3 regions of the Vibrio sp. YIC-376 genome follow, and region 2 is predicted to be linked to each of the others. Evidence: predicted binding sites of a transcription regulator. Region 2 holds the regulator's gene; each other region holds the start of a gene.
What was found. Region 2 encodes CRP, which controls carbon source genes, mostly activating them, when cyclic AMP is high. Its sites were predicted from a motif close to TGTGANNNNNNTCACA; they were not measured.

Region 1 (8,257 bases), on a different contig from region 2:
CAAAAACGCGCGCTTTGGCAGCAAATTTGTTCTTACTCGTAACGCTGGTAATCATCTCAGTTTGGGCGTGTAAATAAGACATGTCCCGAGCTTGGTTTTAATAGGTTAGATCATGACGATTGAAATTATCCCAATGCGTGTTGAGCATATGGATCAAGTTTGGCAAATTGAGCAGCAAGCTCATTCTCACCCGTGGGCTGAGTCGTTAATCCGTGACTTATCAAGTCGAGGGGCTTGTCATCATGTGATGCTAGAAGGAGAAGTGGTTCTCGGCTATTTCTATGCGCAGAATATTGTCGGAGAAGTGACCTTGCTGAATATTGCGATTGCTCCTTCACAGCAAGGTAAAGGCCATGGACAAAAGCTATTGGATGCGTTTTTGGATCATTGTGAGCAAGTAAAAGCAGAAAGTGCTTGGCTTGAAGTCAGAGAAAGCAATCACGCCGCCATTCATATCTATGAGCAAGCGGGGTTCAATGAACTGGATCGCCGCTATAATTATTACCCTGCGAAAACAGGGAATGGTAAAGAAGATGCGATCATCATGAGTTATATCTTCTTTAATTAGCCATTACTCACTTCTCAAGGAAGTTGCCCCTAAAGCGATCTGTTGCCCCTAAAGCAATAATGAGCGAGAATACCGCGCAATATTGAATCTACAAAAAGCGTGTTTGCTCTTTAGCAAGCATTCAGACATCAAAGAAGACCAGTTTCATGTCAAATACACCTTTTCTAGGCGAAGTTTCTAAACGTAGAACGTTCGCTATTATTTCTCACCCGGATGCGGGTAAAACGACCATTACCGAAAAAGTACTTTTATTCGGAAACGCGATCCAAAAAGCAGGTACCGTTAAAGGTCGTGGTAATGCACAGCATGCAAAATCTGACTGGATGGAAATGGAAAAGGAACGTGGTATCTCGGTCACCACTTCTGTGATGCAGTTCCCATACAACAACTGTCTGGTAAACCTGCTGGATACTCCGGGACACGAAGACTTCTCTGAAGATACGTACCGTACACTAACAGCGGTAGACTCGTGTTTGATGGTTATCGACGCGGCGAAAGGTGTCGAGGATCGTACCCGTAAGCTGATGGAAGTAACGCGTCTTCGTGATACTCCAATCGTAACGTTTATGAACAAACTTGACCGTGACGTTCGTGATCCGATGGAAGTCTTAGACGAAGTAGAAAACGAATTGGGTATGATGTGCTCACCGATTACCTGGCCAATCGGCTGTGGTAAAGAGTTTAAAGGTGTGTACCACATCCACCGTGACGAGACGGTTCTGTATGAATCAGGTCATGGTCATGAGATTCAGGAAGTTCGTATCATCAAAGGTCTGGACAACCCAGAGCTGGATGAAAAAGTTGGTTCTGGTCTGGCTGAAAGCGTACGAGAAGAACTAGAACTGGTTATGGGTGCTTGCCCTGAGTTCGATTTGGATCTTTTCCTGACTGGTGAACTCACTCCGGTTTACTTCGGTACGGCACTAGGCAACTTTGGTGTTGACCACATGCTGGACGGTTTGACTGAGTGGGCACCTGCACCAAAAACTCGTCAAGCGGTTGAGCGTGAGGTTGAAGCAACAGAAGATAAGTTCTCTGGCTTTGTCTTTAAGATCCAGGCAAACATGGATCCAAAACACCGTGACCGTATTGCATTTATGCGTATCGTATCTGGCTGTTATAGCCAAGGTATGAAGATGAACCACGTTCGTATTGGTAAGCAAGTCAGTATTTCTGATGCGGTAACCTTTATGGCGGGGGACCGTTCTCGTGCAGAACACGCTTATGCAGGTGACATCATTGGTCTGCATAACCACGGTACAATCCAGATTGGTGATACATTCACACAAGGCGAATCTCTAAAATTCTCTGGTATTCCGAACTTTGCTCCGGAACTGTTCCGTCGTATTCGTTTGAAAGATCCATTGAAGCAGAAACAGCTACTGAAAGGTTTGGTTCAGCTTTCTGAAGAAGGTGCGGTACAGGTATTCCGTCCAGTGCAAAACAACGACTTGATCGTTGGTGCGGTGGGGGTGCTTCAGTTTGACGTAGTTGTGGCTCGTCTGAAGTCTGAGTACAACGTAGAAGCAATTTACGAAGGCGTAAACGTTGCAACTGCTCGTTGGGTTGAGTGTGCTGACGCGAAGAAATTCGATGAGTTCCAACGTAAGAACCAGTCAAACCTAGCACTTGATGGTGGCGATAACCTAACCTATATTGCACCGACTATGGTTAACCTGAACCTTGCGAAAGAGCGTTTCCCTGATGTTGAGTTCCGCGCTACTCGTGAGCACTAATCGACATTAATTGAACGCCGCTGTATAGCGACTGGATTTTAAAACGCCCTTGGCTATAGACTTAGTCAAGGGCGTTTTTACATCGGTAAGAATGGTCAGATACAGATATTGATAGGTATTGATAAGAGGAAGAAAAATGAATTGGTTTAAACGAGGGCTCCAGCGCTACGACGACTGGTGTAAAGAGATGGGACTAACGCCAGATCAAAAACGCAGCTGTGTGCCTTATCGAAAGGATCCTGCACATCAAAGTGAGGAGCAAGGCTCTGCGCGTCAATCTGCAGAAAGTGATAAAAAGTCTCAAGATGAAACTCTTTGATACGCATTGCCACTTTGATTTTGACGTGTTTCAGAATGATTTTGAGCGCAATCAACAACTCGCAAAAGAGCAGGGTGTAAGCAGAATCTTAATCCCTTCTGTTGGCCCATCAAACTGGTCCCGCATTCAAACCTTAGCAAAGCAAAACTCCCACTTATATTACGCGTTAGGTTTTCATCCTTATTTTCTTGAAGAAAACTTTGAGCAATATCTGTCGCAACTCGAGCAATATTTATCTTTGGGTCACCCACAGTGTGTCGCAATAGGCGAGTGCGGTTTAGATTTTGCGATCAATATTCCTCTTCCCCTTCAAGAAAAAGCACTTGAGATACAGTTTGAGTTGGCCAGACGTTTTGACCTGCCGGTGATTCTGCATAGCAGAAAAGCGCACAATCGACTCATTCAAATGGTCAAAGCAGCGAAGTTGCCAAGAGGCGGTGTTTTGCATGCTTTTTCGGGCAGTTATCAGCAAGCGATGGAGTGGGTCAGATTAGGTTTTTTTATAGGTGTGGGTGGAACGATAACCTATCCGCGAGCCAACAAAACCCGCGATGCAATTCAAAAATTACCACTTGAAAACCTAGTTATTGAAACGGACGCGCCAGATATGCCTATACTTGGATATCAGGGGGAGCCAAATCACCCAGCAAAACTCATACATGTGTTCAATGAGCTTGTAGAACTGCGCTGCGGCGAAAAGCAATCGATTGCGTCTCAACTGTGGAAAAATAGCAATTTTGCCTTCTGTATCTGTGAATAGAATTCAAAGTTAGTGTTAAAAATAGAAAACGTTTTCCTTTTTAGTGTGAGGTGAATCACAAAGATTGGTGAATCAAATATGAATCTTATAGGAAAGTGTGAGGACGGCATTACTTTAATTCATTGTGCATGAGTATAATTGCCCCCGCTTTATAGCTCCATTTTGTTACACGCCAATAAATAACTTATAAGGAAGTCATAAACTATGAGCCTGTTTATGAGCCTAGTCGGTATGGTAGTGCTTCTTGCTATTGCATTTGCATTCTCATCTAACCGCAAAGCTATCAACTTTAGAACTGTGGGTGGTGCATTCGCTATCCAATTCGCATTAGGTGCATTTGTTCTTTACGTACCTTGGGGCCGTGATCTACTAAACGGTTTCTCTAGTGGTGTATCTAGCGTTATCAACTATGGTAACGACGGTTCATCATTCCTGTTCGGTGGTCTTGTTTCTAACAAGATGTTTGAAGTATTCGGTGGTGGTGGTTTCATCTTCGCATTCCGTGTTCTTCCTACACTGATCTTCTTCTCTGCTCTGATTTCAGTTCTGTACTACATTGGCGTTATGCAATGGGTTATCAAGATCCTTGGTGGCGCACTACAGAAAGCACTTGGCACTTCTCGTGCGGAATCAATGTCAGCAGCAGCTAACATTTTCGTAGGTCAAACTGAAGCACCTCTAGTCGTTCGTCCATTTGTTCCTAAAATGACTCAATCTGAGCTATTTGCGGTAATGTGTGGTGGTCTGGCTTCTGTTGCTGGTGGTGTACTAGCAGGTTACGCGTCAATGGGTGTACCGCTAGAATACCTAGTTGCGGCATCATTCATGGCAGCACCTGGTGGTCTACTTTTCGCTAAGATTCTTCACCCAGAGACTGATCAGCCTCACGAAAGTATCGAAGAAGCATTGGAAGGCGGTGAAGACAAACCTGTTAACGTAATCGACGCAGCAGCGGGCGGTGCGGCTTCTGGTCTACAACTAGCACTAAACGTAGGTGCAATGCTAATCGCATTCGTAGGTCTGATTGCTCTTATCAACGGTATGCTAGGTGGCATCGGCGGTTGGTTCGGTATGCCTCAACTGACTCTAGAGCTAATTCTAGGTTACGCGTTCTCTCCACTAGCATTCCTAATCGGTGTTCCATGGGCTGAAGCAGTAACAGCTGGTTCATTCATCGGTCAGAAAATTGTAGTGAACGAATTCGTTGCTTACTTGAACTTCACGCCTTACATCGGTGAAAACGCTCAAGTAATCGCGGCAACTGGCGAAGTGATGTCTCAGAAGACAACGGCTATCATCTCATTTGCACTATGTGGTTTTGCGAACCTTTCTTCTATCGCGATCCTACTAGGTGGTCTGGGTGGTCTAGCGCCAAGCCGTCGTCCAGATATCGCTCGCATGGGTGTTAAAGCAGTACTTGCTGGTACGTTGTCTAACCTAATGGCAGCGACAATTGCAGGCTTCTGCTTAAGCCTTGCAGCAATGTAATTAGAATCGGATCTTAATATATAGACGCCGTATTAAATTATGCCCTGTAGCAAGAAATTGCTGCGGGGCTTTTTTCGTTTTCAGGGCTGAAAATTTTTTAGTGCGTCAAATGTAAGGAACTTGGCTGACGAACTAGAGAATAGAAATCTGGAAATTTTGAGATACAAACCGTTTGCGCTCTATTTGGTGCTACAGTTTTGCGATGAATATCTATAATGTAGACATCACAAGGTGAACACAACCTAATCGATGGGTAAATGAATTACCCTGAAATTTTAGATAACACCGCAATCATAGATTGTTGTGCCATAGGCCAAATTGGTACTGTGCGGTGACAAGGATAGCAATTGGCATAAGAAATTTTCGCTGACTATGCCGAGTCTTCATGGAACCAAGTCCGTTCATAAATAGACTACTGAGCCATTTTTACGCAACCTCGACTCACTGATTATAGTTAGAGGCATGATGTAAGGCAGAGTAGTGAATTTTTTGAATATTGATCGGAGATAGAAATGAGCGATTTAAAAGCAGCTGCACTACGTGCACTTAAACTTATGGATCTAACTACGCTGAATGATGATGACACTGATGCAAAAGTGATCTCACTATGTCATGACGCGAAAACAGCAGTAGGCAACACTGCTGCAATCTGTATTTACCCTCGCTTTATTCCTATTGCTAAGAAGACACTTCGTGAGCAAGGCACACCAGAGGTTCGCATTGCTACCGTTACTAACTTCCCACACGGAAATGACGACATCGAGATCGCAGTTGCTGAAACAAAAGCAGCGGTTGCTTACGGTGCAGACGAAGTTGACGTTGTTTTCCCATACCGTGCACTAATGGCTGGTGATGAGAACGTGGGTTTCGAGTTGGTTAAGCAATGTAAAGAAGCTTGTGGTGACATTCTTCTTAAAGTGATCATCGAAACGGGTGAGCTAAAAGAAGAAACGTTAATCAAGAAAGCATCTCAAATCTGTATCGAAGCAGGTGCTGACTTTATTAAAACTTCAACTGGTAAAGTGCCTGTAAACGCGACACCAGAATACGCTCGCATGATGCTTGAAGTTATTCGTGACATGGGTGTTGCGGAAACAGTTGGATTCAAACCAGCTGGTGGTGTACGTACTGCTGAAGATGCAGCGGCATACCTGGCAATGGCTGACGAAATCTTAGGTGATAACTGGGTTGATGCTCGTCACTACCGTTTCGGTGCGTCAAGCCTGCTAACGAATCTACTAAATACATTAGAAGTAACAGACGAGACTGCTGATCCAGCAGCTTACTAATTCTCTCTTCCTATTTGACGCCGCAGCGTTGTTGACTGCGTAAGTTCACCGGAGCGCCGGCCGCCCTAATAACATAGAGCCTCTATGCTCATAGGAATGAACTTACTTGTCGCCTAGCTGCAACGCCAAATAGTTTGAGAGTAGATAAAAACAAAGTCTGTTTGGTGGAACGGTGATATGCCGTTCCACATTACCTCTTTACCTTATAACCATCGCTATCTTTAGCGTGGGAGGATCTAATGTATTTACCACAAGAAATCATTCGTAAAAAACGTGACGGCGAAGTTCTTTCTGCTGACGAAATCAATTTCTTCATTCAAGGTGTAGCAAACAACACAGTATCTGAAGGTCAGATCGCGGCTTTTGCTATGACTATTTTCTTTAATGAAATGACGATGGAAGAGCGTATTGCACTGACTTGTGCTATGCGTGATTCTGGCATGGTTATCGACTGGAGCCACATGAACTTTGGCGGCCCGATTGTTGATAAACATTCAACTGGCGGTGTTGGCGATGTTACTTCTCTCATGCTTGGCCCAATGGTGGCGGCTTGTGGTGGTTTCGTACCAATGATCTCTGGCCGTGGCCTTGGTCATACGGGGGGAACGCTAGATAAATTAGAGTCAATCCCAGGCTACAATATTACGCCGACGAACGAAGTTTTTGGTCAAGTGACTAAAGAAGCAGGCGTAGCGATCATCGGTCAAACTGGTGACTTGGCACCTGCCGATAAGCGTGTTTATGCAACTCGCGATATTACGGCGACCGTTGATAACATCTCCTTGATCACAGCTTCAATTCTATCTAAGAAACTGGCTGCTGGTCTGGAATCTCTCGTGATGGATGTAAAAGTAGGCTCGGGCGCATTTATGCCAACTTACGAAGCATCTGAAGAGTTAGCGAAATCTATCGTAGCGGTAGCAAACGGTGCGGGTACTAAGACGACGGCAATCCTGACTGACATGAATCAGGTATTGGCATCCTCAGCGGGTAATGCAGTCGAAGTCCGTGAAGCGGTTCGTTTCTTAACGGGTGAATACCGTAACCCACGTCTGCTTGAAGTGACAATGGCTTTGTGTGCGGAAATGCTTGTACTTGCTAAGTTGGCAGAAAATACACAAGACGCACGCGCGAAACTGATGGAAGTGCTCGACAACGGTAAAGCGGCTGAGTGCTTCGGCAAGATGGTTGCTGGTCTGGGTGGCCCTGCAGACTTCGTAGAAAACTACGAAAACTACCTCGAAAAAGCAGAAATCATCAAACCTGTATACGCAACAGAAACAGGAATCGTATCTGCGATGAATACTCGTGCTATTGGTATGGCAGTGGTTGCTATGGGTGGAGGTCGCCGCGTTGCAACCGATGAAATCGACTACGCTGTTGGTTTCGATGAGTTTATCCGTCTGGGTGAAGTCGCTGACAGCGATAAGCCTCTTGCAGTGATCCACGCTCGCACTGAAGAGCAGTGGGAAGAAGCGGCGAAAGCACTACGCAGCGCAATCAAAGTTGGTGGTGATTACACTCCAACACCAGAGGTTTACTGCCAAATTCGCGCAGAAGATATTTAATATCAATCCACTTAAGTGCTTGATTATTCAGGCTGGTTGCAATCGCCAGAATATAGATATGATTAACTAAAACAATGTGTTAACGAATCTGTGCTTTGCACTTGGCGGTTTTGTCAGCGTGAACTTCTACGCACTTATTTTCCCGGATTGGTATCAGCAGCAAATTATTACACAAGGTCTACTCACCATAGAAACTTGCCGAGTGGGCCAAAGGAACAAGCAATGAAAAGAGCATTTATTTTAGTACTAGACTCATTCGGCATTGGTGCAACAGCTGATGCTGAGCAATTTGGTGATGTAGGTTCAGATACGCTAGGTCATATCGCTGACCAGTGTGAAAAAGGCTTAGCAGACAACGGTCAACGCCAGGGCGCACTTCGTCTTCCAAACTTATCTAAATTAGGTTTGGCAATGGCTCATAAAGAATCAACTGGCCGTTTCGCTCCGGGTTTAGATGCAGATGCGGAAATTATCGGTGCTTACGGTCATGCTGCAGAGCTTTCATCTGGTAAAGATACTCCGTCTGGTC
Region 2 (8,257 bases):
ATAAATAACTTGGAAAGCTGACTATTCCACTGCGTAGTTGTCCTTGAACTTACGCCAGTGACTACGCTCTGAATCCTGCATCTTAAAGTCATTTGGGTATAAAATACCTATACTATGTAAAGGATTATATTAATAAGTCCTCCTATGGATGTCGGAGGGCGTATAAGAGCAGTTAGGTATGACACAATTTTTTGCAGCCGCAGGGATGAAAAACCCGCACCTTCAGACCCTTCTCCCACGCTTTATTCGTAAAAAAGCGCTGTTTACTCCTGTCTGGCAGACGCTGGATACCGAGGATGGTGACTTTCTCGATCTTGCCTGGAGTGAAGATCCAAACAAAGAACCCGCTCAACACAAACCAATCTTCATCCTGTTTCACGGCTTAGAAGGCTGCTTCTACAGTCCTTATGCCAATGGATTAATGAATGCCTTTGCTCAATCGGGCTGGATCTCTGTGATGATGCACTTTCGTGGCTGCAGTGGTAAACCAAACAAAAAGGCCCGTGCGTACCATTCCGGTGAGGTAACGGATGCGCGTTATTTCCTGGAGCATCTTGAGCAACGTTTTCCGCATAGTCCCAAAATCGCGGTTGGCATTTCCCTTGGTGGCAATATGCTGGCGAACTATCTGGCGCAATACAGAGATAACCCCATCCTGAAAGCGGCAGCCATAGTGTCCGCGCCACTCGATTTGGCCGCCTGTGCTAACCGAATTGAACAAGGTTTTTCCAAAGTATATCGACGTTATTTACTCTCATCACTCAAACGTAACGCCTTACAAAAGCACACACTACTCCATGGTGAACTGGCGCTCTCTTACAACTCCATCAAACGCGTAACGCGCTTACAAGAGTTTGACGATTTGATCACCGCGCCACTGCACGGTTTTAAAGATGCTCATGATTATTACACCCAGTGTTCTGGCTTGAGTAAGTTGCAGAAAATCAAGCTGCCAACCCTGATTATTCATGCCAAGGACGATCCATTTATGACCGATGAAGTCATTCCAAAATTCGTCCTGCCAGATAACATCGACTATCGCTTGTATGAACATGGCGGTCATGTCGGTTTTATCTCTGGCTCCGCGTTAAAGCCGAAGTTCTGGCTGGAAGAAGCACTGCCCTCCTACTACCAGTGCATCGCTGCCGGTCACCTTTCTGCTGTTTCAAAACGTAAGACACAGTAAACTGGGGACCCATCATAAAATTTCGAGGTATTTATGATCATTCCTTGGCAAGACATTGCGCCGGATACGCTGGAAAATCTGATTCGTGAATTCGTTCTTCGTGAAGGGACGGATTACGGCACGGTAGAAGTCTCCCTGCAAGATAAGATCGATCAGGTAAAGTCACAACTAGAAAAAGGTGAAGCAGTCATTGTGTATTCTGAGCTGCATGAAACTGTAGATATTCAAAGAAAAGCAAAGTATTAGACTCTTCACATTTTACCGTACCCCAGTCGATGACAAGGCGTTGTTACGTGCTATAGTGGGTTATCAATTGTGCAGTAGACACCTGCTGCACCTTAAAGGAAAAACTTTCGACAAGGTTTGTCATGTCAGCTAAACACCCAATTATTGCGGTTACCGGTTCATCTGGTGCCGGAACAACTACTACATCTGAAGCCTTCCGTAAGATGTTCAACATGATGAACGTCAAACCGGCATGGGTTGAAGGTGACAGCTTCCATCGCTTTACTCGCCCGGAAATGGATATCGAAATTCGAAAAGCACGCGAACAAGGCAGACACATCAGCTACTTTGGTCCACAAGCCAATGACTTTCCTGGCCTGGAAAAGTTTTTCCATCAGTACGGCGAAAACGGTACTGGTAGCATACGCCGTTATCTGCACACATTCGATGAAGCCGTACCATACAATCAGATGCCAGGGACTTTCACTCCTTGGCAAAATTTGCCAGAGAACAGCGATGTACTTTTCTATGAAGGGTTACATGGTGGCGTTGTAGATGGCGACGTGAACGTAGCTCAGCACGTCGATTTTCTGATTGGCATGGTACCGATTGTAAACCTGGAGTGGATCCAAAAGTTCGTGCGCGATACACGTGACCGTGGCCACTCACGAGAGGCCGTCATGGACTCCATCGTTCGCTCGATGGATGACTACCTGAACTTCATCACTCCACAGTTTTCACGTACTCATATTAACTTTCAGCGTGTACCGACGGTGGACACTTCAAACCCGCTCAACGCGAAAGGTATTCCGAGTTTAGATGAGAGTTTTGTGGTGATCCGACTTCGTGGTATCAAGAATGTCGATTTCCCATACCTTCTGGCCATGATTGATGGTTCGTTTATGTCACGCCACAACACCATCGTTGTACCTGGCGGAAAGATGAGCTTTGCGATGGAGCTGATCGTACGGCCTATCCTACAACAACTCATAGAAACAGGAAAAATTGGCTAAAAATCTCGCTTTCGTAGTGTTTACTTTTCATACCGTGATCATGTGCACAGTTTTGCGTACAAAATAGCAACCATGGCACGATTAAAATCAAGAAATAATCCTAGAAAAAGGATACTATTTCTTACCGAAACACAAGATAGCTTGCAGCATATAAAAAGTGCTCTTATTCTAGTAAACCTGATTCAGGCTTAGCTAAAATATGGATAGCGCAAGCGTACCCTGCAGAGGAAGTGAGATATTATGGTTCTAGGTAAACCTCAAACCGACCCAACATTAGAGTGGTTTCTTTCACACTGTCATATTCATAAGTACCCATCAAAGAGCACGCTAATTCACGCGGGCGAAAAAGCGGAAACCTTGTACTACATCGTTAAAGGTTCTGTTGCGGTTCTTATCAAAGACGAAGAAGGTAAGGAAATGATCCTTTCTTACCTAAACCAAGGTGACTTTATTGGTGAACTTGGTCTATTCGAGGAAGACCAAGAGCGTACAGCTTGGGTTCGAGCTAAATCTCCTTGTGAAGTGGCTGAGATTTCTTTCAAGAAATTCCGTCAGCTTATCCAGGTAAACCCAGACATCCTAATGCGTCTTTCTGCGCAGATGGCTCGTCGCCTTCAAGTAACTAGCCAAAAAGTGGGTGACCTAGCGTTCCTAGACGTAACTGGTCGTATCGCTCAGACGCTTCTGAACCTGGCAAAACAACCAGATGCGATGACTCACCCAGATGGCATGCAAATCAAGATCACTCGTCAAGAAATCGGTCAAATCGTTGGCTGTTCTCGTGAGACAGTAGGTCGTATCTTGAAGATGCTAGAAGAGCAGAACCTAATCTCTGCGCACGGTAAAACTATCGTAGTTTACGGTACTCGTTAATCTCTGATAAGAGTAACGTAAGTCAAATAAATCAAAGCCACCAATGGCAACATTGGTGGCTTTTTCTTTACAGATAAAAGTGAGTCAGTCTAGAGCCCCATTCCCAACGGCCTTAAGCAGCCATCGGGAATCGAGTTAACGTATTGAATTAACTATTCGTGCTCTCAAAGATTTTATCTGCAGAAGCAGCAACGAATCCTGGATAAAGTTCACCATTTGCCATTGGGTAACGTTTAGCAAATTCGTAGAAGCCACCTGGAATGATCTCAGAGCCTTCAGTAAAGTGAACAGGCACTTTATCAGCCATGGTGGAAGATTGCTCCAGCAAAACTTCTGGCGAGCCCTTAACTTCACCACCAGACTCGTTAATCACAAATCCAGCTTGACGTAAGTGATCATTCACTTCTTGCACTTCATTGTGCTGGTTCAACTGATTCACGCTAACCGTAAAGTGGTTTGCACCGTAACCATGTGCAGCAAGCCAGGACGCGTATTCGCTCTCTTTAGCCAGAGTCTGATAATCTGCAAAACTTAGGTCCCATAAACGGCCACCATGCAAAAATGCGCTGCCTGTCAGTTTCTCTGCATCTACTTGTGCCACCAGCTTCGCAACAATCGCTTGTAGCTCTGGAGAACACTCTTCTACTTTGAGCTCACTAATAAAGACTTTTGGCTGTTTTGGATCTGGGTGCTCGTAGTGCTTAGCAACGAGTTTCTTGCTTTCAAAGACATAATCACCACACGCTTCATAGCCAATCGCTAAAAATGGCTTAGCCAGCGTTTCAATGCCAAGAGGCTCAACATTAAATGTGCGTAAAGCAATATGGTCGTTAATTAAAGGTTCATCTTCCTGAAGAAGCTGATGAACTTTAGCAGCAGAAGGGCATAGACGTTGAATGTAGTCTTGCCATAGTGATTCAAATAACACATCGGGCGTCATAACGGCTCCTTGTTACGAGATGTAGGGATAAGATAAGAATGTTGGCGGCTCGTTCACAGCCTTAAAAGCTGTCCAGAATAATGAACGAGCAGCCACCAACCTGTGACGGAATATCAGTCAGTCTAAACACGCTTGTCTAAGTTTTTAATCACTTCACTAGTCAGCCAACGCACATTAATACTCCATACATCAGCAGTGCGCTGGCAAACTGAGCCACAGTACATTGCCGAGGCTCATATACTTCAAATTAAAGCGTTAAACCCGGGCTCAACGTTGCAGGTAGTTCAGTCGCGCTACCTTCCATAGATGCCATTGGGTAAGCACAGTAATCCGCTGCGTAATATGCGCTTGGACGAAGGTTACCTGATGCACCAGGACCACCAAATGGCGCGTCGCCACTTGCACCAGTCAATTGACGGTTACGGTTTACAATACCGGCACGAATGTGGTCTACAAAGTATTCCCACTCTTGGTCATTCGTTGAAACGAGACCAGCGGACAGGCCAAAGCGCGTGTCGTTCGCCAGTTCCACTGCCTTTTCCAGACCTTCGTAACGCACCAGCTGCAATAGCGGGCCGAAATACTCTTCATCAGGTAGCTCAGCAATATTAGTGACATCGATAATGCCCGGAGATACAAATGCCGCTTCCCCTGCTTTGGCTAAAACTAGACTCTCGCCGCCTAAAGACTGAAGATTTGATTGAGCATCCAGAATGAACTTCGCCGCTGCCACAGAAATTTGCGGCCCCATAAACGGCGCTGGCTCAGCGAACGGTTGATCAACACGAATGTTCTTCGTCGCTTCAACTAACTTAGTGATTAGCGCATCGCCTTTCTCTCCCAATGGCACGTACAGGCGTCGTGCACAGGTACAACGTTGGCCTGCACTGATGAATGCAGATTGAATGATGGTGTAGACCGTTGCGTCTAAATCGCCGTAGTTCTCAGAGATAACCATTGGGTTGTTGCCACCCATTTCCAGCGCCAGCATCTTGCCAGGTTGACCCGCGAATTGGCGATGTAGAATATGACCGGTGTTTGCACTACCAGTAAACAGTACGCCATCGATACCTTTCGCATCAGCCAGAGCAATGCCTGTCTCTTTGGCACCTTGAACCAGGTTAATCACGCCTTTAGGCAAACCCGCTTCTTCCCACAGCTTCATCGCCACCTCACCAGTCCAAGGTGTTTGTTCTGATGGCTTAAATACCACGGTGTTACCCGCCAAAATTGCAGGAACGATGTGACCATTTGGAAGGTGACCAGGGAAGTTATAAGGGCCGAATACTGCCATTACGCCTAGTGGACGATGGCGCAGGACTATCTGGTTGCCTGCAGCTTCACGTGTCGCTTCACCCGTGCGTTCATGATAAGCACGAATCGAAATTGCGATTTTACCAGCCATTGCAGCGGCTTCTGTGCGAGTTTCCCAAATAGGCTTACCCGTTTCTTTAGCGATCACTTCAGCAATCTTTTCGCTGTTTTCTTTTACTTTTTCTGCAAACGCAAGCACGATCGCTTCACGTTCTGCGAATGGACGATTTTTCCACTCCACAAAAGCAGCTCGAGCAGCGGCTACCGCTTGGTTAACCTGTTCAGCAGTTGCACCTTTACCTTGCCAAATCACTTCTTGGTTGTACGGAGACAGAGATGTGAACTCTTCACCCTGACCTTGTACCCACTCACCTGCAATCCAATGTGTCATTGTTACTATCCTTAAATTCTGTCTTCTATTACTGCGGTAGAAGGCGAACGAAGTCCCCTTCCTCTACCAATAGTGCGTCCGCAAGTTCTGGCGCAAGTACGACGCTCTTGCTCTCTGCGTCATACGCCGCTTTTGCCGCTGCGGCACGGAAGTTTTCGAATGATGAGTTACACATCAAGAAATCTTGTGTACTGTTGTGCGATGCGATTTTTACTCGAGCGCGGAATGAATGACGCACAGATTCAATATTACGTACGTCACACTCAACCGTTGGACCCGCATCGAAAATGTCTACGTAACCACGGTTGGTAAAGCCTTCACGCTCCAGCAGCTTCAATGCAGGACGAGTTTTGTCATGTACCTGACCGATTACTGCTTGTGCTTCTGGACTGAGCAGGTTGATGTAGATTGGCAGCTTCGGCATTAAGTCAGCGATGAAGCCTTTCTTACCGATACCAGTCAGATAATCCGCCAACGTGAAATCAATCGAGAAGAAGTGCTCTTGCAGCCATTGCCAGAATGGAGAATTACCGTTGGCATCAGAAACACCGCGCATCTCGGCAAAAATGGTCTGAGAGAAGCGCTCTGGATGTTCAGCCATCATTAAGAAACGACACTTTGACATCAGACGACCATTCAGGCCCAGGCGGAATTTCTCACGCAAGAAAAGAGTACAGATTTCACTGTTACCCGTGTAGTTGTTGCCAAAGGTCAGCAGCTTAACGACATTGTTTACGCCTAATTTTGGCGATGAGTGAACCACTTTGCTGATGTGGTAAGAATAGAAAGGCACATCCCAACCGATAGATGCTTCGATTCCGGTAGTACCTGCAACTTCACCCGTTTCAGAGTCAAAACCCACCATCAGGTAGCCTTCGTCACCAGGTTTAGTTACGTCAGGCTTACCAAAGCTGTACTCCGAGTGTTTGATTCGATTGGTTAACAGTTCTTCGTTAACCGGTAGAGATGTAAATCCGTGGCCAGACTCAACCGCACAAGTGTGCAGAGCGTCATAATCTGACATCGCGATAGGGCGAACTACTAGCATCAATGCTCCCTCCAGATGCAAGAAAATCCTAACTATATTGATTATATTTTAGGAAAATTCCCCCGTCAGAGATCCTTGACGGGGGTTAATACGTTGGCGTTTTATTTGTTGTACCGCTTACACTAAAGTCGCGATAGCTTTATCCAGTTTCGCCAAACCTTCTTCAATTTCTTCTTTTGTAATAACCAGTGATGGCGTGAAACGGACAACGTTAGCACCTGCAATCAGTACTAACAGGCCTTCTTTACCAGCAGCGACTAATACATCACGTGCGCGACCTTGCCATGCTTCGTTTAGCGCAGCACCTAGCAGTAGGCCTTTACCACGAACTTCTGCGAAGATGTTGTATTTCGCGTTAATCTTTTCCAGACCTTCACGGAACATCGCTTCACGCTCTAAAACACCAGCCAGAACTTCAGGTTTAGTAACTTCGTTTACTACTGCTTCTGCCACCGCACAAGCCAGTGGGTTACCACCGTAAGTAGAACCGTGCGTACCAACTTTAAAGTGTTCAGCAAGCTTCGCTGTAGTTAGCATTGCGCCGATAGGGAAACCACCACCAAGTGATTTAGCTGTGCTTAGGATATCTGGCGTGATACCAAGACCTTGGTATGCGTAGAAGTGACCTGTACGGCCGTTACCCGTTTGTACTTCATCAAAAATAAGTAGTGCGTTGTACTTATCACAAAGTTCACGTACTGCTTGAGCAAACTCTGGTGTTGGAGGCACGATACCGCCTTCACCTTGCAATGGTTCCATCATCACGGCACATGTGCGGTCTGAGATGTGCGCTTGCAGTGCTTCGATATCATTGTATGGAAGATGCGTTACATCGCCTGGCTTAGGACCAAAACCATCTGAGTAAGCCTCTTGGCCGCCAACGGTTACGGTAAAGAACGTACGACCGTGGAAACCTTGTTTAAATGCGATAATTTCTGATTTCTCAGGACCGTATACGTCTGCTGCATAACGACGAGCCAGTTTTAATGCGGCTTCGTTTGCTTCTGCACCTGAGTTCGAGAAGAAAACACGCTCTGCAAAGCTTAATTCTGTCAGCGTCTTCGCCAGACGAAGTGCTGGCTCGTTAGTCATCACGTTACTAAGATGCCAAAGTTTGTTGCCCTGTTCAGTCAACGCTTCCACCATCGCAGGGTGACAATGACCAAGACAGCTCACTGCAATACCACCAGCAAAGTCGATGTATTCTTTACCTTCCTGATCCCAAATACGTGAACCTTTACCTTTCACAGGGATCATTTCCATCGGG
Region 3 (8,257 bases), on a different contig from region 2:
AATACTTCACCTTAGCCACATTAGATGTGTTCATACTTAGGGTGCGATAGCCTAAGCCCAGTAGCAAAAGCGATCCAAACGGATCTCCGGCTAACTCACCACAAATGCAAACCGGTACATGGTATTGCTCACAGACATCATGAATTTGTTTCAAGGCCAGCAATACTGCTGGATGCATAGATTCATAGACATCTGCAACGCGCGAATTGTTCCGATCAACGGCTAATAAATACTGCGTTAAATCGTTCGTACCGACAGAAACAAAATCCACACGGTGCGCAATAGTAGGCAGTAGATACACCATTGAAGGTACTTCAATCATAACGCCGATTTTAGGCATTAGAATTCGCTCATCAAGCAGCACTGTCTCAGTGTATGCCTGATTGATCAAAGTAATTGCATCATCCAGTTCCTTCACTCCAGATACCATTGGTAGCAGAATGTCCAGATTTCCGCTCTCGGCACTTGCCCTTAGCATAGCCCGTAACTGGATAAGAAAGATGTCCGGATGATCCAGAGTAAAACGGATCCCACGCCAGCCCAAAAATGGATTGTCTTCTTCTATCGGCAAATAAGGCAATGGCTTATCACCACCGATATCCAGTGTGCGCATGACAACACGTTGATTCTGATAACTGTTCAATATCGCTCGGTACTGATGATACTGCTCATCTTCAGATGGAAAGTGATGCTGAAGTAAAAATGCAATTTCCGTGCGATATAAACCAACACCATCAACGCCGGTATTAATCGCGATATTGCTGTCGGCACTGAGACCCGCGTTTAACATCACTGCCACTTTATGATTATCTTGAGTAATCGCAGGTAAGGCGAGATCCTTGTTCACCATCGCGGTCAACTCAGATTCTTCGCTGACTAAGCTACGGTATTCACGTAACAGTTGGCGATTCGGCTCGAGGAAAATCTCACCGGTATACCCATCAACAATACCCAGTTTTCCATTGACCACGTCGGTATTGATGTTTGCCCCCATGACAGCAGGGACGCCCAGAGCACGTGATAAGATGGCTGCATGAGAGTTAACACCACCTTCCAGAGAGACTACCGCCAACAAGTATTCTTTAGGAACTGATGCCAATAACGTAGCGGTAAGCTCATTTGCTACCAGAATAATAGAGCGATCGATAGCAGAGTTTTCTTGCTCACTATTGTGCAAAAAGTAAAGTAAACGCTGGCCTAGTTCTCTGATATCCTGCGCACGTTCACGCATGTAGACATCTGACATACGCGCAAATCGATTCGAGTACGACTCAACAACCTGACGTAATGCCCAATCAGCCCTGTCCCCTTTCTCGATTTGCTTTTTCAGATCACCACGCAGCATCGGATCATTCAGCAAGTGAGTAAAAAGATCGAAGATAGCCAAAGCGTCTTTGTTAATTTCACTATCAAGCTTTTTACGCATCCGGCGAAAATCATTCAGTGCGCGCTCAATTGCCACCAGCAAGAGTTCATATTCCCGCTCTTTGTCCAACGTTGAAGCAGGAAAGACATCTGACAAACTAGGCTGAGTATTATCAAACCAAAATTCACCTATCGCCACACCTGTAGAAGCCGGTAAGCCTTTTAGTACCGTGGGTTTGGAGGCCAATTGCCAGTGACCAAGACTTTGCGCATGCGCAATGATAACCGCTAACTGAGCCGACAACGTGACGAGGAATGACTCTTCCATTTCACTGAACAAACGCGGCGTTTTCTGTTGTATGACGAGGACACCCAAAACTTGTTTGCGGTGAATAATCGGTGTAGCAAGAAAAGAGTGGTAAATTTGTTCGCCGAGTTGAGGAAAGAACTTAAACTCTGGATGTTTTGAGGCTTCGGCAAGGTTGAGCGGCTCAGCACTGCGTTTTACGAGGCCAACCAAACCTTCATTGAAGTTGATATGTATACTATCACCTTCAAAAATCAGGCCTTGAGTAGCCATAAGCTCAAGGCGTTGCATTTCTTCATTGGCGAGGTAAATCGTACAGCACTCTGTGCGAAGGGCAATACAAGTCTCCTTAACCAATACATCGAGTGCCAGATGAACATCTTCAACTCTGGAGACTTTTTCAACTATTTCCCTTAGCTGGCTGAGCATGACTATCCTCTACGTTGCTTTTTTCTTTTCCCTTTCGTTTTTCTTTCTCGAAAAGGCATGGCTAAAGAAGCAAACTCTTTCATTGCACGACGATAAACGTCTCGCTTAAAAGATACCACTTGCCTGACGGGGTACCAATAACTTACCCAACGCCAACCATCAAATTCAGGGGATTTCCCACGTTGCATATTGATGCATGACTCATCGCATTCCAATCGCAACAGAAACCATTTCTGTTTTTGGCCGATACAAACAGGCTTAGAGTCCCAACGCACCAATCGCTTTGGTAGTTTATATCTTAACCAATGACGACTTGTTGCAATGATCTTAACGTCTTTTTTCGTTAAACCGACTTCTTCATATAACTCCCTGAACATCGCCTGCTCAGGGGTTTCACCTTCGTCAATTCCACCTTGTGGAAATTGCCATGAGTGTTGCCCGTATCGTTTAGCCCAGAAGACCTGACCATGGTTATTACATATTACAATACCAACATTAAGTCGGTAACCATCGCCATCTATCACTGGCTAACCTCTATGAATAATTTTTTATTACCGTGATTTTTCCACATATCCCCATTACTAGCAAACTTACTGATGTGATATGAGCAAGATTTATTACTTTTCCACTAACATTGGATATCTTTTAGCCTATAAATACTTTATCAACACAAGACTGAGACATTGCCCACATTTATTCACCTTTTCTGTGAATAACTTTGTGAAGAATTCACTAACAGTACATATTTTTGTTCAAAACCTTTTTCCTATAACTATTTAAATAATAGGCAATAAGAAAATAATTTACTGATAAATATGAATTTTATTTTTAAATTAATGATAAAAAGATCTTCTGAAGACTGATGATCTTTTCATCAAACTCAGATCGGTCAAAGATCCACCAACCACTAATTTATCCACACCCCATCAGTAGAAGTTCATGTCATTACGATAAAATCAAGCCTAAATTCTGTATAAAACACCTGTTTATTCATCCACCCCTCTTTTGAATCCACTTCTAAACACCCTTACTTGTGGATAAGTTATGGATTGATCATTCTTAATCCATCCGGATGAAATCTTGAACAGTAGATTTTGTTGTAATTTGTTAAACTACATTTTTTAAACCGATACGTAGTCATTATGAAACCAGAACCACAGACAGAAGCGGAACTGATGGAGCGTGCCCACGATATTGCTGGCCTTAGTTTTGCCGAACTCGCAGAAGAAGCTGGCATGATCGTTCCTGAAAATTTAAAACGTGATAAAGGCTGGGTCGGTCAACTACTTGAATGGCATTTAGGTGCACCAGCTGGCAGTAAGCCCCAACAAGACTTTTCTAAACTGGGGATTGAATTAAAAAGCATTCCCGTTGGTTATTCAGGTCGGCCATTAGAAACGACTTTCGTCTGCGTAGCACCTTTAACTGGAGTTCAAGGGCTTACATGGGAAACAAGCCATGTACGCAATAAATTATCCCGTGTTCTTTGGGTACCGGTTGAAGGAGAGAGAGAAATCCCACTTGCGGAACGTCGCGTTGGTAGCCCACTTATCTGGTCACCGGATGAAGAAGAGGAGCGCATCTTACGTAACGACTGGGAAGAATTAATGGAAATGATCGTGCTTGGACAGTTTGATCAAATTTCCGCCAGACACGGAGAAGCACTCCATCTGCGACCAAAAGCAGCTAATGCAAAAGCTCAAACTGAAGCGTACAGTTCAAACGGTAAACCCATAAAAACCTTACCAAGAGGTTTCTACCTTAGAACACAATTTACTGAGCAAATCCTTTTAAAACATTACATCAACACACCATCAGAGTGACATGGTTTCTCAGCTATTTAGTGTGTGATGAGTGATAACTCAATATCACAATATGAGGCTACACCATTATCGTTACCGCACTCATCGTACGTATTGTGCAGCCTCAAATACGCTTTCTCGAACCCCAACCTGAGCAGTTCCTCTTTCACCAATTCTAATGATCCGTAATGGATAGGATCCTCACCGTCTTTTATTGGCTCCAGTTGATGTTTGTACTCCACTGCTAGCAAATAGTCAGAGACATCAGAACAACCTATAACAAAGACTCTAGGCATTTGATAGCTGTTTTTATGTTGACCATGTAACCACATGTCCAATTGATGTTTCTGCATGATCCACCTCCTTAACAACTCGTTTTAAGTGTAGTTAGGGTATGAATAGCTTTCGAGTCACCTGGATGCTTAAACGCAAATCATTTGCGAGAGAGCCCAAAAATCCCCTATATTGGGATGACTTACTAAGTTGGCAATTCTGCAAGGAAGTGAAATGCAATACACCAAACTACCGCACTCCTCTCTCGAGATCAGTAAAATCTGTCTTGGAACGATGACTTTCGGTGAACAAAACACAGAAAAGGAAGCGTTTGAACAGCTCGATTTTGCTCTTGATCATGGCGTGAACTTCATCGATACCGCTGAGATGTATCCAGTTCCACCAAATGCGGACACTCAAGGTTTGACTGAGCAATACATAGGAAACTGGCTGGCAAAATCAGGCAAACGAGAAAAAGTTGTTCTGGCCACCAAAGTAGCCGGGTCACGTACCCTGCCTTATATCCGTGAAAATATGAGCCTGAACCGTCGCAATATCCACGATGCGATTGATTCAAGTCTTGAAAGACTCCAAACAGACTACGTTGACCTATACCAACTCCATTGGCCACAACGCCAAACCAACTGCTTTGGTCAACTCAATTATCCATACCCAGACAAACAAGAAGAAGTCACATTAATCGAGACACTGGAAGCGCTTACCGAGCTCGTAAACGCAGGTAAAGTTCGATATATCGGCGTATCAAATGAAACGCCATGGGGCGTAATGTCACTGCTCCGTTTAGCAGAAAAGCACGACTTACCACGCATTGTCTCTATTCAGAACCCTTATAACCTGCTTAACCGAAGCTTCGAAGTGGGTCTATCTGAAATTAGCCACTACGAAGGCGTGCAGCTGTTGGCCTACTCACCTTTGGCATTTGGCTGTTTGAGTGGTAAATATCTCCATGGCGCAAGACCTGAAGGCGCTCGCTGTTCGAAGTGGGAGCGTTTTGCTCGTTACTTTACTCCTCAAGGTGTTAAAGCCACCGAAGCCTATGTCAATTTGGCGCGAGAACATGGCTTAGATCCAGCACAAATGGCACTTGCGTTTGTGAATCAGCGTCCGTTTGTGGCTGCAAATATCATCGGGGCGACAAACCTAGACCAGCTAAAAGCAAATATCGACAGCATTGATCTTCAACTCAGCGATGAACTCCTAACAGAGATTCAGGCGCTCAGTACGATTTATTCTAATCCTTGTCCGTAAACTCAAACGGGCTGACCTTCAAGGCCAGCCCGTTTGAACTATTTGAAACTAATCAGTTTTGTTGCCTAATTTACAGCGTGCTGAACACAAGTCGAGTTTACCAATAGCAAAATAGACGAGTCCAACACGCTATAAATTACGTCGGTATTCGCGCACTTAAAACACGACGAAGGTGACGAACTCGACGTTCTACTTTTACAGTATCTGGAACACTTACTCGTGTTGAACGACCTTCCGCATCCAGACCAATATCCTTCAGCAAGTGCACATTAGTCCACGGAATATCATGGGCAGAGCGGCGTACTTTTCGTTGCCATTCTTTTTCTTCACGTTTTAGATCCGCTTTTAAAAGCAAAGTTGCAAGTTTCAAGTAAATTGAGTGACGCATAATTTTCTCCAATTAACGATAAAGTTCGACCGGGAAAAATAGTGCGCAGAGAAACAGACTGTTCTGTGATACTAAGCCGCCATTTTTCCGCAGCCTAGTAATAAATAAGATAGGTTACGGGTTAATTTTATCTAGTGAGCCAGTGGTATTCTTATCTGCCGATGTAAGAGTTGTCGGTGCAAAAGAAATACGATCAGCGCAAGTCACGGTGTAATCAACGTAATGTTTCATCTTGCGCCTCCTAGCTAAAAATTAATCCGTTTATGAAGTGATATAACTCTTTGAGTTACGGTTAAATTGTAAGCTCTAGTGTTTATTTATCAAACAATTTTTATCCTGTCGATTAAAAACAAACCATTGAACTGACAATTAGTTTCATATGCTTTTAAATGTAAAATATTCATCCAGAAAATGAATGGATTGCGAAATTTTATAACTCCCTGAGATGGAAAACAAAAAGGAGCGGCTAGTGCACGCTCCTTTTTCACTTTTATCACAGATCAGATGGTTTGCTCGGTGATCAAATTGTGTTTATTGAGTAATCGGTACATCGTCGCTCGTGATACTCCTAACTCCTTCGCGGCGTTAGACACCTGGCCAGAGTGAGACTCCAGAACCACTAACAAAGCATCTCGCTCACTCTTCTCACGAATCGACTTCAAACTGCGCCTGGTGTCATTTCTGTGCGGCAAATCTAAATGGTGCTCTTCAATCACGACACTGTCTGACATCAATACCGCACGCTTAATCTGATTCATCAGTTCACGAACATTACCTGGCCAGAAGTAACGAGTTAGTGCTTTCAATGCATCTTCAGAGAAACTCTTCGCTTGCGAGTTATATTCTTTTGAGAACTCTTGCAAGTAGTAACGGGCTAATAGCGCGATATCACTGGCACGCTCTTTCAAGCTAGGGACACTGATACGCAGAACATTGATGTAGTGATAAAGCTCTTCGTTGAAATCACCATTAATCAATGCTTTTTCAACATCAGACGAATTCGCAGCGAGGACACGAACATTCACACTTTTCACCCCACCCCGAGTTTCAACCGTGCCTTCCTGCAAAAATCTCAGCAGGTTCAATTGCTGCACTTTGGAAATAGTGAGAATGTCATTAAACAGAACCGTACCACCATCAGCTTGCTCCAGAAGGCTTGGGCCCATATCACCATTCGCAGCAACACCAAACACTTCCGCCTGGAAGCGCTGCTCATTCAATGCCCGGCAATTAATTGACATAAACGGTTTATGGGAGCGAGCAGATACTTTATGGATAGCGCGCGCAACCGCCTCTTTACCCGTACCACTTTCGCCAGAGATTAGGATACTCACATCCGTTGGACCGATACGCTTAACCTGGTCGCGTAGACGTTTCATTGGGATAGATTCACCAATCAACCCCATATCCAGACTGTTACCAAAGCTCGGCCACACTTTCTTTTCTAGCTTCAACATACCCAATTGGTGGCCTATGGTGCTTAATAACTGCGCATCAGGGATCGGTGCAGTGAAAAAGTCGATACAGAAGTTCACAATAAACTGGCAGATGGTATCTGCACCAAGCTGAGATTCACGGATGAACGCTAACCATCGTACATGTTTATGAGAGCTCACCAGGTTAGCCAAACCGTTCAAGCTAAACTCATCCTGACTGAGATCGACAATACCAATACAAGGCCCAATATCTTCTAACAAAGCATTGGCTTTACGCAAATCACCTACCTGATGACACTTCCAGCCAACTTGTTCCAGCACTGATAACCAAGGCTCATACGTACCACCTACGACGACAAGCGATCCCGGAATGGAATCCATCTTAAACTGCCCAGCCATTCTTTAACCCTTATTAATTATTGTTGATAAATTTTTCTAGCCACAAACGCATCTTTGCGAACGGGTAACATTATCGAGACTACATCCATTCACGTCTGTCTCAATATTAAGACTATGCAATAGATAGCGCTTTGGCGAATGTTTATTTGCATATCCTATTAAGCCTTACATCTAACCACCTGAATTTATTTAAATAAGAGGCAAAAAAAAAACCACCCGAAGGTGGTTTTTCATCTCAAATAAATCAATTACGCTTGTGGGCGCATTGCCGGGAACAGAATCACGTCACGAATTGTGTGCGTGTTTGTAAACAGCATGGCCAAACGGTCGATACCAATACCTTGACCTGCTGTTGGCGGAAGGCCGTGCTCTAGAGCAGTGATGTAGTCAGCGTCGTAGTACATCGCTTCATCATCACCCGCGTCTTTCGCATTAACTTGCGCTTTGAAGCGTTCGTCTTGATCTTCTGCATCGTTTAGCTCTGAGAAGCCATTCGCCACTTCACGACCACCGATAAAGAACTCGAAACGGTCAGTGAAGAATGGATTATCATCACTACGGCGTGCTAATGGAGAGATGTCCGCTGGGT

Region 1: a site for CRP is predicted at 3,428-3,443, ahead of WJM94_RS15140 (NupC/NupG family nucleoside CNT transporter). Genes of this name have one in related genera too.
Region 3: a site for CRP is predicted at 2,778-2,793, ahead of rppH (RNA pyrophosphohydrolase). Genes of this name have one in related genera too.

What each region holds. Positions count from the first base shown of each region.
Region 1 covers NZ_JBBWFK010000007.1:222,230-230,486, reverse strand. Annotated here, with positions in the region: gene WJM94_RS15165 (DNA polymerase III subunit psi) at 1-42, shown strand, start outside; gene rimI (ribosomal protein S18-alanine N-acetyltransferase) at 113-568, shown strand; gene prfC (peptide chain release factor 3) at 715-2,304, shown strand; gene WJM94_RS15150 (DUF5363 family protein) at 2,441-2,623, shown strand; gene WJM94_RS15145 (TatD family hydrolase) at 2,610-3,383, shown strand; gene WJM94_RS15140 (NupC/NupG family nucleoside CNT transporter) at 3,588-4,871, shown strand; gene deoC (deoxyribose-phosphate aldolase) at 5,384-6,160, shown strand; gene deoA (thymidine phosphorylase) at 6,400-7,728, shown strand; gene WJM94_RS15125 (phosphopentomutase) at 7,951-8,257, shown strand, end outside.
Region 2 covers NZ_JBBWFK010000023.1:15,735-23,991, forward strand. Annotated here, with positions in the region: gene WJM94_RS23085 (hydrolase) at 179-1,186, shown strand; gene WJM94_RS23090 (YheU family protein) at 1,220-1,432, shown strand; gene WJM94_RS23095 (phosphoribulokinase) at 1,555-2,424, shown strand; gene crp (cAMP-activated global transcriptional regulator CRP) at 2,665-3,297, shown strand; gene WJM94_RS23105 (DUF1338 domain-containing protein) at 3,446-4,237, opposite strand; gene astD (succinylglutamate-semialdehyde dehydrogenase) at 4,485-5,942, opposite strand; gene astA (arginine N-succinyltransferase) at 5,971-6,990, opposite strand; gene WJM94_RS23120 (aspartate aminotransferase family protein) at 7,108-8,257, opposite strand, start outside.
Region 3 covers NZ_JBBWFK010000006.1:48,757-57,013, forward strand. Annotated here, with positions in the region: gene ptsP (phosphoenolpyruvate--protein phosphotransferase) at 1-2,101, opposite strand, end outside; gene rppH (RNA pyrophosphohydrolase) at 2,104-2,625, opposite strand; gene mutH (DNA mismatch repair endonuclease MutH) at 3,244-3,924, shown strand; gene WJM94_RS12645 (DUF6482 family protein) at 3,942-4,256, opposite strand; gene WJM94_RS12650 (NADP(H)-dependent aldo-keto reductase) at 4,411-5,445, shown strand; gene WJM94_RS12655 (DUF1127 domain-containing protein) at 5,582-5,833, opposite strand; gene vpsR (cyclic-di-GMP-binding transcriptional regulator VpsR) at 6,334-7,668, opposite strand; gene lysS (lysine--tRNA ligase) at 7,917-8,257, opposite strand, start outside.